3 regions of the Enterococcus sp. AMC1252 genome follow, and region 2 is predicted to be linked to each of the others. Evidence: riboswitches for the same ligand, from Rfam matches in the RefSeq annotation. Region 2 holds a riboswitch; each other region holds the start of a gene.

What was found. Region 2 has a riboswitch for magnesium ahead of AC4BB5_RS04330 (LCP family protein). Riboswitches for the same ligand answer to the same signal wherever they lie in the genome.
Region 1: it holds a riboswitch for magnesium, as region 2 does, so the genes downstream of both, AC4BB5_RS07900 (MgtC/SapB family protein) here and AC4BB5_RS04330 (LCP family protein) in region 2, are expected to answer to the same signal.
Region 3: it holds a riboswitch for magnesium, as region 2 does, so the genes downstream of both, AC4BB5_RS07595 (phosphatase PAP2/LCP family protein) here and AC4BB5_RS04330 (LCP family protein) in region 2, are expected to answer to the same signal.

What each region holds. Positions count from the first base shown of each region.
Region 1 covers NZ_CM177097.1:1,670,512-1,673,797, forward strand. Annotated here, with positions in the region: gene AC4BB5_RS07885 (replication initiation and membrane attachment family protein) at 1-9, shown strand, start outside; gene dnaI (primosomal protein DnaI) at 9-938, shown strand; gene AC4BB5_RS07895 (hypothetical protein) at 1,040-1,504, shown strand; M-box (ykoK) riboswitch at 1,664-1,834, shown strand; gene AC4BB5_RS07900 (MgtC/SapB family protein) at 2,059-2,715, shown strand; gene AC4BB5_RS07905 (GNAT family N-acetyltransferase) at 2,745-3,245, shown strand.
Region 2 covers NZ_CM177097.1:937,474-940,759, reverse strand. Annotated here, with positions in the region: gene AC4BB5_RS04335 (FAD-dependent oxidoreductase) at 1-520, opposite strand, end outside; gene AC4BB5_RS04330 (LCP family protein) at 678-1,592, opposite strand; M-box (ykoK) riboswitch at 1,726-1,894, opposite strand; gene AC4BB5_RS04325 (hypothetical protein) at 2,159-2,656, shown strand; gene AC4BB5_RS04320 (DUF4809 family protein) at 2,730-3,122, opposite strand.
Region 3 covers NZ_CM177097.1:1,603,372-1,606,657, forward strand. Annotated here, with positions in the region: gene AC4BB5_RS07590 (ABC transporter ATP-binding protein) at 1-795, shown strand, start outside; M-box (ykoK) riboswitch at 1,052-1,219, shown strand; gene AC4BB5_RS07595 (phosphatase PAP2/LCP family protein) at 1,501-3,075, shown strand; gene AC4BB5_RS07600 (diaminopimelate dehydrogenase) at 3,165-3,286, shown strand, end outside.

The DNA.
Region 1 (3,286 bases), 730 kb from region 2:
GGAAATTAATGGAAGATGTAGGGAAAGAGATGTCAAGAATCATTCAAAGCAGAGATATGGGTGAGCGATATAATGAGTTAGTTGAGGTTGTATTGAAAGATACCGATGTCCAAACCTTTATTCAGGAAAATCGTGAACGATTGACGGATGATGATATTCGGAAAAGTTATTCAAAATTATATGAGTTTGTTCAAGAAAAACGCAAGTACCAATTGAACGACCCAACAATGATCGCTCCTGGATATGAACCTAAATTAACCTTGAATTTCCATTATATTGATGTTACATACGTTCCAACAGAAGCACTAATTGCCAAACAAAGAGAAGATGAGATTCGCAAAAGAGTTCGAGCAATGGATATGCCGAAAGATGTTCGAGAAGCAAGTTTAAGTAGATTTGACACAGCATCTCAAGGGCGTGCTCAAGCCATGGCAGAAACAATGAAATTTTTAAACGAGTATACTTCTAATCCAAAAGAATTTCATAAAGGTCTTTATTTACAAGGAACATTTGGCGTAGGTAAATCCTTCTTACTCGGTGCAATTGCCAACAGCTTAGCTGAACGTGGGTTTGTCACAACGATTGTTCATTTTCCAACCTTTACAGTTGAAATGAAACAAGCAATCGGTAAAGATATGGTTGGGCCTAAATTGGATGCTGTCAAAAAATCACCTGTTTTAATGATTGATGATTTGGGTGCAGAATCAATGACTTCGTGGATTAGAGATGACGTGTTAAGCGTTATTTTACAATATCGAATGCAGGAACAATTAGTGACGTTTTTTTCATCCAACCTTGATTTAAAAGATTTAGAAAAGCACTTATCTGTGACGCAACGTGGCGAACAAGAACCTTTAAAGGCTCGTCGAATCATGGAACGTATTCGCTATTTAGCACAAGAAATAACGATGTCAGGGAATGATCGTAGAAATGGTTAGCTGTCTATTTACTAGACGGCTTTTTTTGATGGTAAAGGATGATGATGGACTACCACAGAGAGTATAGCTTATAATAAAGTATCAGTATTGGAGGAAAATCTATGAAAAAAATCGCATTAACAATACTAACAATTTTCTCATTGGCTTCTTTAGGCGCATGTACGAAGAATAAGGAAGACTCACCAAAAGGAAGTGAAAAAACCTCTATGAGTAGTAAGCAAAGTAAAACAACGGAAGAAACATCTAAAAACAATGAACAAGCAAGATCAGTGTTTACAGCAATTTTAGTTGAAGATGCTAAAGAAAATGATACGGTGGATCATTCGACTCGTTTGGTTTTAAAGGAAGTTGAAGCAATCGAAGATCCAGAAAAAATCGTTGGTATGATGAAAAATGATGGTGTTATTCTGAATATCTCAAAAGAGCAATTTGCTGATGGTGTCGCAGAGAATGATTTGAAATCAGGAGATAAAATTAAATTTACACTCGTCGGTTTACCTGCAATGACAATGTCGATTCCGCCACAAGTAGCCGGAAATTCAGTGATTGAAGTTGAAAAAATTTAATAAATATAAGGTGACCGCTGCTATGATGACGACAGATATACGTCTTGTAGTAGTGGTTACTTGCTTTTTACTCTTAAATCAAAAATATTTTTTGAAATAAATAAAAAAATATTGACATTTGTTTTACAACGATGGTATAGTGGCACCTGTAAGATAACTAAATAGATTTGTTAGGTGAGGCTCCTATACAAACACAGGCTACTGCCCAAAAACATCGAGAGATGCCAATGGGTAGAACAGGGATTGTCGATTACAAGGCTTTTCATAAGGTAGCTAAAAGCTCTGCTTTTTACGTTGTATAGTGCCAAAACTCAACGACTAGATCATGCAGGCTTTTTTTTGTGCGCTTATTTATGACCTTCCGCTGAGTTTTGGCGGAAGGTTTTTTGCTTTTTCATCAAAGATTCGTCGCAGGAAAAATGCTGTGAATCACTATGATTGATCGAAAGGCAGAGTAGATGATGAACAGTACTTGACGAACGAAAAGACCAAGAGAACGCCATTAAAAAGCAAATCCAAGAAAGGAGCAAAGATATGAATTTTTAATAAACATTATGGCCAGTATTTTTGCAGGAATGATCATTGGGGCAGAAAGACAGTGGCGAAAAAAATTAGCTGGCATGAGAACGATGACCTTAGTAACATTCGGTTCATGTCAATTTGTTTCATTATCTTCTTTGATTCAAGACGACAGTAGTCCAACACGAGTAGCAGCGCAAGTGGTCAGCGGGATTGGATTTCTTGCTGGAGGAGTGATTTTAAGGGAAGGATTTAGTGTGACTGGCGTCAACACAGCGGCAACTTTATGGTGCTCAGCAGCAGTTGGCAGTATGATTGGGGCTGGATTTGTGATCGAAGGAGTCGTGTGTGCAATCATTTTAATGCTAGTCAATATTTTGTTAAGGAATTTATCGTTCAAAATAGATGACTACACCGTTCAAAGAGAAGAGGAACAAACAGACTCGGTTCATTATCTGTCCGTTATTGCAAGTAATACTAGCGAAGTTATGCTTAGAACAGAGATTATCCAGTTGTTGGACAAGTACTGTTTAACGTTCACTAAATTTTCTTGTACAGATTTAGCTGGAAAAAAAGTTCGACTATTTTTGGAAATCGAAGCAACAAGGAATGGGACACTTGCAGTAAATACGATTATTTCAGAATTATCTCAGTTATCAGAAGTCATAGAAATCAATCAAATGAATAACTAAAAGAACGGAGGAATCAATATGGTAAAACAGTGAGGGTAAAAATCGTAAATTGGAACAGCGAAGAATATTGGTCAGGAATAGATTTAAGAAATAAATTATTAAAAACAACTGCAGGTAAAGCGTGGATCAAGGAGGTTCCCTTAAATGAAAAAAAGGATATTCACATGGCAGCGATGATTGATGGAAGTGTTGTGGGAACGTTACTTCTTTCAAAGAAAAACCAAACAATTGCTCAAATCAAACAAGTGGCCATCAATGAAAATTATCAAGGATTTGGTGTAGGGAAAAAATTACTTGAATTTGCTGAAAACCTTGCAGAGCTTATGAATTTTCAATCTATATTTTTAACTGGACGCAAGCAAGCTTGGGGGTTTTATGATCATTTTGGGTATCGTAGTATCGGGAATTCCTTTTCAGATGGTCAAGTGATCTTAAAAAAATTTGAGAAAAAGCTCAATACTAAAAAGAATGCAGGAAAGCCAGAAATTATTAAATATATAACACTAAAGGAGATGGAAACAAATGGATGACAGTAGTCAGATGATCAAGGACTTATGTAAAAAGAGCCTGT
Region 2 (3,286 bases):
AAAGATGAACTTCTTTGCCTTTTTTTAGCAGAGTGTCAGCTGCTTCCCCACCGATTTGACCACCACCGATCACTCCTATTTTATTACTATTTTCTAACTTCTCGATAGCGTTTAAAACGCCAGGTAAAAATTTATATTTTAAAACTTTTTCTGAATTACTGCCACAAATTTTCTGTGACCATTGACTAGACCCTGTTGCTAAAATCAATTTATCAAATGACATAAAAAAAGCTGTATCCTGTTTTTCATATTTAATAATATGCTGTTTTGAATCCATGCTGACTACTTTTGCACTCAATAATAAAGTAATATCGTTGTCGTTCAATTGTTGTTCCGAAACAAACTGAGCTGTTTTTATTGAATCAATCGTTTCATTAAAATACAGATTGATGCCACCAGATAAATAACCAATTGTTTGTTGCTTCTCAATTAAATAAATTTCAGCTTTAGGATGTTTTTTTCTGATGGCTAAAGCAGCCGATACGCCAGCAAATGAAGCACCAATGATTACGACTTTCACAGTAAAACCTTCTTTCTAAATAAACCGTTTTCTTAAAGAATAGCATAAGGCTGCTCTTAACGCATAGGGATACGCTAATATATTTTATGTAAAAAAATGATCTGTCCGCTCAATATAAAAAGAGCAGACAGATCAACTTCACTTTTATAATTCCATTTTACTTATCTTTCATAAAATCCTGGATCGCTTGAGCATTTTTCTGCTCATCAAGTTCGATTACACTACCAGATTCGGTATAATCATTAAAGTTCCATGATCCCTCTATTGGAACAGATAGTGATTTTAACGGCTTCACTTTTCCAGAAAGAAAGTCCTTCGCTAAATCGATCAATAAACTTGTTGGTACATTTGTATCGATTTTCCCAACCATTTTTCCAGCAACTTGAGGCAGTTCCCATACTGGAATCAAATCTTTAGATTGCTCGACCAAAGCATCCATCACTTGCTGCTGACGTCTAATACGGCCAAAATCCCCTTCTTCATCCATTCTAAAGCGAGCATATTGCAATAAACTATTTCCATGCAATGTCTGCTTCCCTTTCAGAATATCCACACCGTCTAAGTTGATATCTTTTTCAGCATCGATCGTTACTCCTTTTGGATAAAGCTCATCAATGATGTCACTGAATTCTTTAAAGTCCATGACAACATAATAATTGATTGGTAAATCAAAGTTCGATTTCAAAACATCTTTTGTCATTTGTGCACCGCCATATGCGTATGCTGCATTTATTTTATCTTGCCCGCCATCAGGAAACGTCACGTAACTGTCTCTCATGATCGAAATCAATTTAGGTTGTTTCGTTTTTCCATCATAGTGAGCGACCATCAACGTATCTGACCGTCCCTGATCTTCATCATCATCTCTAGAATCATTCCCAACGACCATAACGGTTAACTCTTTATCACTCGTTTGCTCATCACCAGTAAAGTTTTGGTTTTTATTAGGAAGTTTTGATTCACTCTCCTCTTTTGCCGTTTGGAACGATATAGCTGCATAACAGCCCACACTCACAACCACAAGAAGAATCGATAATAGGGTAATAATCACTATTTTTACAGATTTTTTCATTGTTTATTCCTTTCTACAGCTCTAATGGTTTCTCATGTAAAAGAAAAAATCCCCTCACCAAGAATACTCAGCGAAGGGATTAGATTACAAAGTTTAAACACATGACATTCGCCACTTATCTATAAACTTACCATGATCTTCTCTTCGTTGAGTTTTAGCACTATATAACGTAAAAAGCATTGCTTTTAGCTACTTTGGAAAACGCCTTAATTCGACGAATTCTGTCCTACCCGTACCTGTCTTTCGACATTTCTGAGCAGTAGCCTGTGTTTATATAGGAGCCTCACCTAACAAGTATTTAATTCATTTTAAACTATAATCGTATCGAATCACAAAGTCAAATTAAATTTTATAGAAACTGAACTTCAATATTTATGTTATTTAATGAAAAGTACTTTACATCTATAGCTCTATTAGATGCCCTACAGAAAAACAAATATTTTAAACTAAAAAAATCTTTACATTTTCTTAAATAATAGCTGTTTTTTCTCAAATAGTAACTTTACATAGACAGACAAGGATTTATCTGTTTCAATATTAAAAGAGTCAACATTTGGAGGATATGCATGGAAAACTTTTTAGAAAAACAACAAGAATTCTTTTTCAGCTTTTTAACAGATAGTATCGATAATTTTTTACTAGATCATTCTGACGAAATTTTTTATGTATTTGCTTTAGACTGCACTATTTATGAAGAAGGTGAAATCAACCTTTACTTCAATACTGTAGATCTTTGGCAAGAAACCACCGATTATTATACAAGTAAAGGCCTCAGTAAAGCCCAAATACAAGAACTGAAATATAATGCTAGTGACTGGGATGAAAATCAACGGGTTGCCTCGCTTCATCTATTTGATGACTGGGTAGAAGACGAACAAGATATCGAAACAGTTCTTGAGTGGCTTTGTCAGCAAATAATACTCTTAATTGCCAGTGATTCATTTGAGCGTATCCCTAAAACAGAAGATTTCAAATTATTGGTCTACGATCATGATGAACAGCCTTCTGACTCACAAGAACGATTTGAAAAAATTGGAATGTCTGAGCTTTTTCAAATAGACTAATAAGAAAGAGGTTGGGAGTAACTTAAACAGTTATGCCCAACCTCTTTCTTATGTCTTTGAAGTTTTGAGAAGTTTAAAAACAAAACTCTAACTCCTCTATGTTGAAAAGAGCTACCAAAATTTCATTTACCTGTTCTGCTAATTTTTTTTCGTCTATAATTTGATCTTTTGTTGCAATTTTCGCTCGATCATTTGAATACGTCAGAAAATCATACTCTTCCTTCAGTGTTACCAGACAGTCCTTTTTTTTATATAACGTATAATCATCGACAGCATCCATCTGATATTCACGTTTGTAGCCATTTTTTAAAGCAATGGCTGTTATCATAGAATTGACAGTCAACACTTCCAATGGAATAACCTGCTCATCAATCATCAAGGTGTAATTTTCATCCTCAATAATACCACAAGCATTGCAGCCTCCATCCAATAAATTGACTGTTTTGGTAATTATCGCTTTTTTCATCCTTATTGATCCTTTCTACTATTACTACACATATTATACCAAAATAGAAAAGTTAATGAGACTATTAATTTATCGAATCGCCAACTATTATAAAAGAGGATTTTGTTCAACAAAACATATAGATAATTTCTAGATAAACTACATGAAAAATAAATATATTCTAA
Region 3 (3,286 bases), 670 kb from region 2:
CTTGAAGAAGACGAAGAAGCTCAAACCGTTCCAAATCCAGTTAAAATCGATAAAGCTAAAGGAATGGTCGACTTTGAACATGTTCGTTTTGGTTATACACCAGACAAAATCATTATCAATGATTTCAGTTCTCATGTTGATCCAGGGCAAACTGTAGCAATCGTTGGTCCTACTGGTGCAGGTAAAACAACAATGGTTAAACTATTGATGCGTTTTTACGATGTAACATCTGGTGCAATTAAAATCGACGGTCATAATATCAAAGACTTTAACCGCGCAGACTTACGTAAAAATATCGGGATGGTTTTACAAGATACTTGGTTATTTAAAGGAACCATCATGGAAAATCTTCGTTATGGACGTCTAGATGCGACGGATGAAGAGGTTTACGCAGCAGCAAAAGCGGCTCATGTTAATCATTTTATCCAAACATTGCCTGGTGGCTACAATATGGAATTAAATGAGGAGTCTTCAAATATTTCCCAAGGGCAAAAACAACTATTAACGATTGCTCGTGCAATCTTGGCAGATAAACCAATATTGATTCTTGATGAAGCGACGTCATCTGTTGATACAAGAACAGAAGGGTTGATCCAAGGAGCTATGAATAACTTAATGTCTGGTCGTACATCATTTGTTATTGCGCACCGTTTATCAACGATCAAAGATGCGGATAAGATTCTGTATATGCAAGATGGTGACATCAAAGAACAAGGAACACATGAAGAATTACTTGCGCAAGGTGGCTATTATGCGTCACTTTATAACTCACAATTTGAAGAGTTAGACGAGTAAAAAAGTTTAGAAAGAAGAGGATGGGACAGAAGTGTTTAACTCCGAGAATTAAGAAGGAGTTGCTTCTGCGCCCACCGTTTATTCGGATTCCTTGAGGCTGAGATGTAACTCATAGAGTTATGTTCCAGCTTTTTTTTTATCTAGACACAAATTAGTGTTATAAAATCGTGGACGTAAAGTTAAGAAAAACTAAAGAGTCTTAAAACAACTTGAAAAAATTTTTTTTCAAGGGTATTATTGTGAAAATTAAATAGATAAATAACCTTGTTAGGTGAGGCTCCTATACAAACATAGGCTATTGCGCAGAAACGTCGAAAGACGCCAATGTGTAAAACAGGAATTGTCGAATTAAGGCTTTTCATAAAATAGCTAAGAATGTTTCTTTACGTTGTATAGTGCTAAAACTCAGACGATGAGATTGATTGAAAGTCAAACGTCTTAGGAAAAAAATGTTTGGCTTTTTTCTTTTGGTGTATAAAAAACTATTTTGTGTACCGACTGTAGGTCGTCTTAATACCTGTTTGTGTTATTTTTGGAACGTGGTTAGATGGTGGACGAGATGACTGCTAGATGAGCCACTCCCATCAATTAGGAATTATAATCATTTAGCGTTTTTTTAGTTGAATGACATCCCTGTGAGAAGGGCTTATAAAATGCCTTTAAAGTAACTGCTTTACTGAATATATGAATGAAGGGATCTATCGCATGTATACGTTAAAAGAAAAGAAATTTACCCCAGCCATTTTAAGTGTCGTATTTTTTTCATTACTAACCTTTTTAGTTGTAAAAAAAGTCCCATGGTTTATTCAATTAGATTCTGCGATTTATCGCTTTAGTTGGAAACCTAATGAATTGTTAACTAATATTGTGGAGTTAATTGCCAAAAGTGCTACGATCGTACCGATTTTTATTGTGTGCCTTATAGTTTCATTTATACTTTGGCGAAATAAACATAAAGTATTGGCGGTTTGGCTGATCAGCAATGTTTTAGTAGTCAGTGTTTTTGGGTTTATTTTGAAGCAGCTTGTTGCGAGACAGCGACCAAATGTGGAGCAGTTAGCTGAACGAACTTCATATAGTTTTCCTAGTGGTCATTCGCTTTTAGCCATGTGTTTAGCTTGTTCGATGATTTTGATTATACAAACTGTTTATTTAAAGAAAACGTCTTTAAAAAATACTTTAATTGGTTATGTTCTTTTGATTGGCTTGAGTCGAATTTACTTACGAGTTCATTTTCCGAGTGATGTGATTGCAGGTTTTCTTTTAAGTTATGCTTGGGTAAATATTTCTTTTGCCTTCTTACAAAGAGTGTATCTTAATAGGGAATTTTCGACCTCTAATGCTAAAAAAAGGTTCATCCAGAGAACTATTTTAGGTGCCCTATCATTGCTTTTATTGCTCGTTGCTGGAGCTTCCGTTTATGGTGCTACGGTATATCAAAAAGTCCAAAAAACTGCTGATAAAATGTATCAACCACTAAATCGAAAAACAAAACCAGCAGAGTTAGGAAATAGTGAGCCGGTTAGTTTCTTACTTTTAGGCATCGCAAATGATTCTAAGCGTAAAACAGATTTTCGTGCAAATACAATCATGGTTGTGACCGTCAATAATCAACTAAAGAAAACGACGATCACCAGTATTCCTAGAGATGCTTATGTCGAAATTGTTGGAAAAGATGGTGTATATGACAAAATCAATCATGCCCATTCATTTGGTGGTGACGAGATGATGATCAATACAGTTGAGCATTACTTAGATATCCCAATCAATCATTATTTTGTGATCAATATGGATGGATTAGCTGCTTTAAGTGATGCAGTTGGCGGCGTTACGGTCAACAATGATTTTGAGTTTGATGCAGAAGGAATTCATTATCCAAAAGGTGAACAGCATCTAGGGGGTTGGGAAACATTACAGTATGCGAGAATGCGCTATGAAGACCCTTTAGGCGATTATGGCAGACAAAAAAGACAACGAGAAGTAACGATTCAACTTACTAAAGAATTAACTTCGATGAAAAGTGTGTTTCGCTATCAAGAGTTACTGAATGTCATAGGTGAAAATGGTCAAACGGATATGACACTAGATCAAATGACGCTCTTGATGAAAAATTATCAGAAAGCCTTAGAGAACATTGAAAGTTATCAAATGCAAGGTGAAGGATTTACTGGAGATGGTTTTACTGGAGAAGAAGGGATTTCATATCAGAGTATTTCCGATGAGGAGAAACAAAAAATCATGACTGAATTAAAGAAACAATTGAATATAGTAGAGCAGTAAAGAAACCAGCTCATTTTTTTCAACTTCCAATTGTCAGATGTCTTTTTCTTTTGGTATAATCTGATTTATAGAAGTGGAGGAATGTTAGTATGATAAAAGTAGCAATCATCGGATACGGAAACCTTGGACGCGGGGTTGAACGTTCGATAAAACAAAATAAAGATATGGAATTAGTGGGGGTTTTTACAAGAAGAGCTCCTAAAACCGTGGA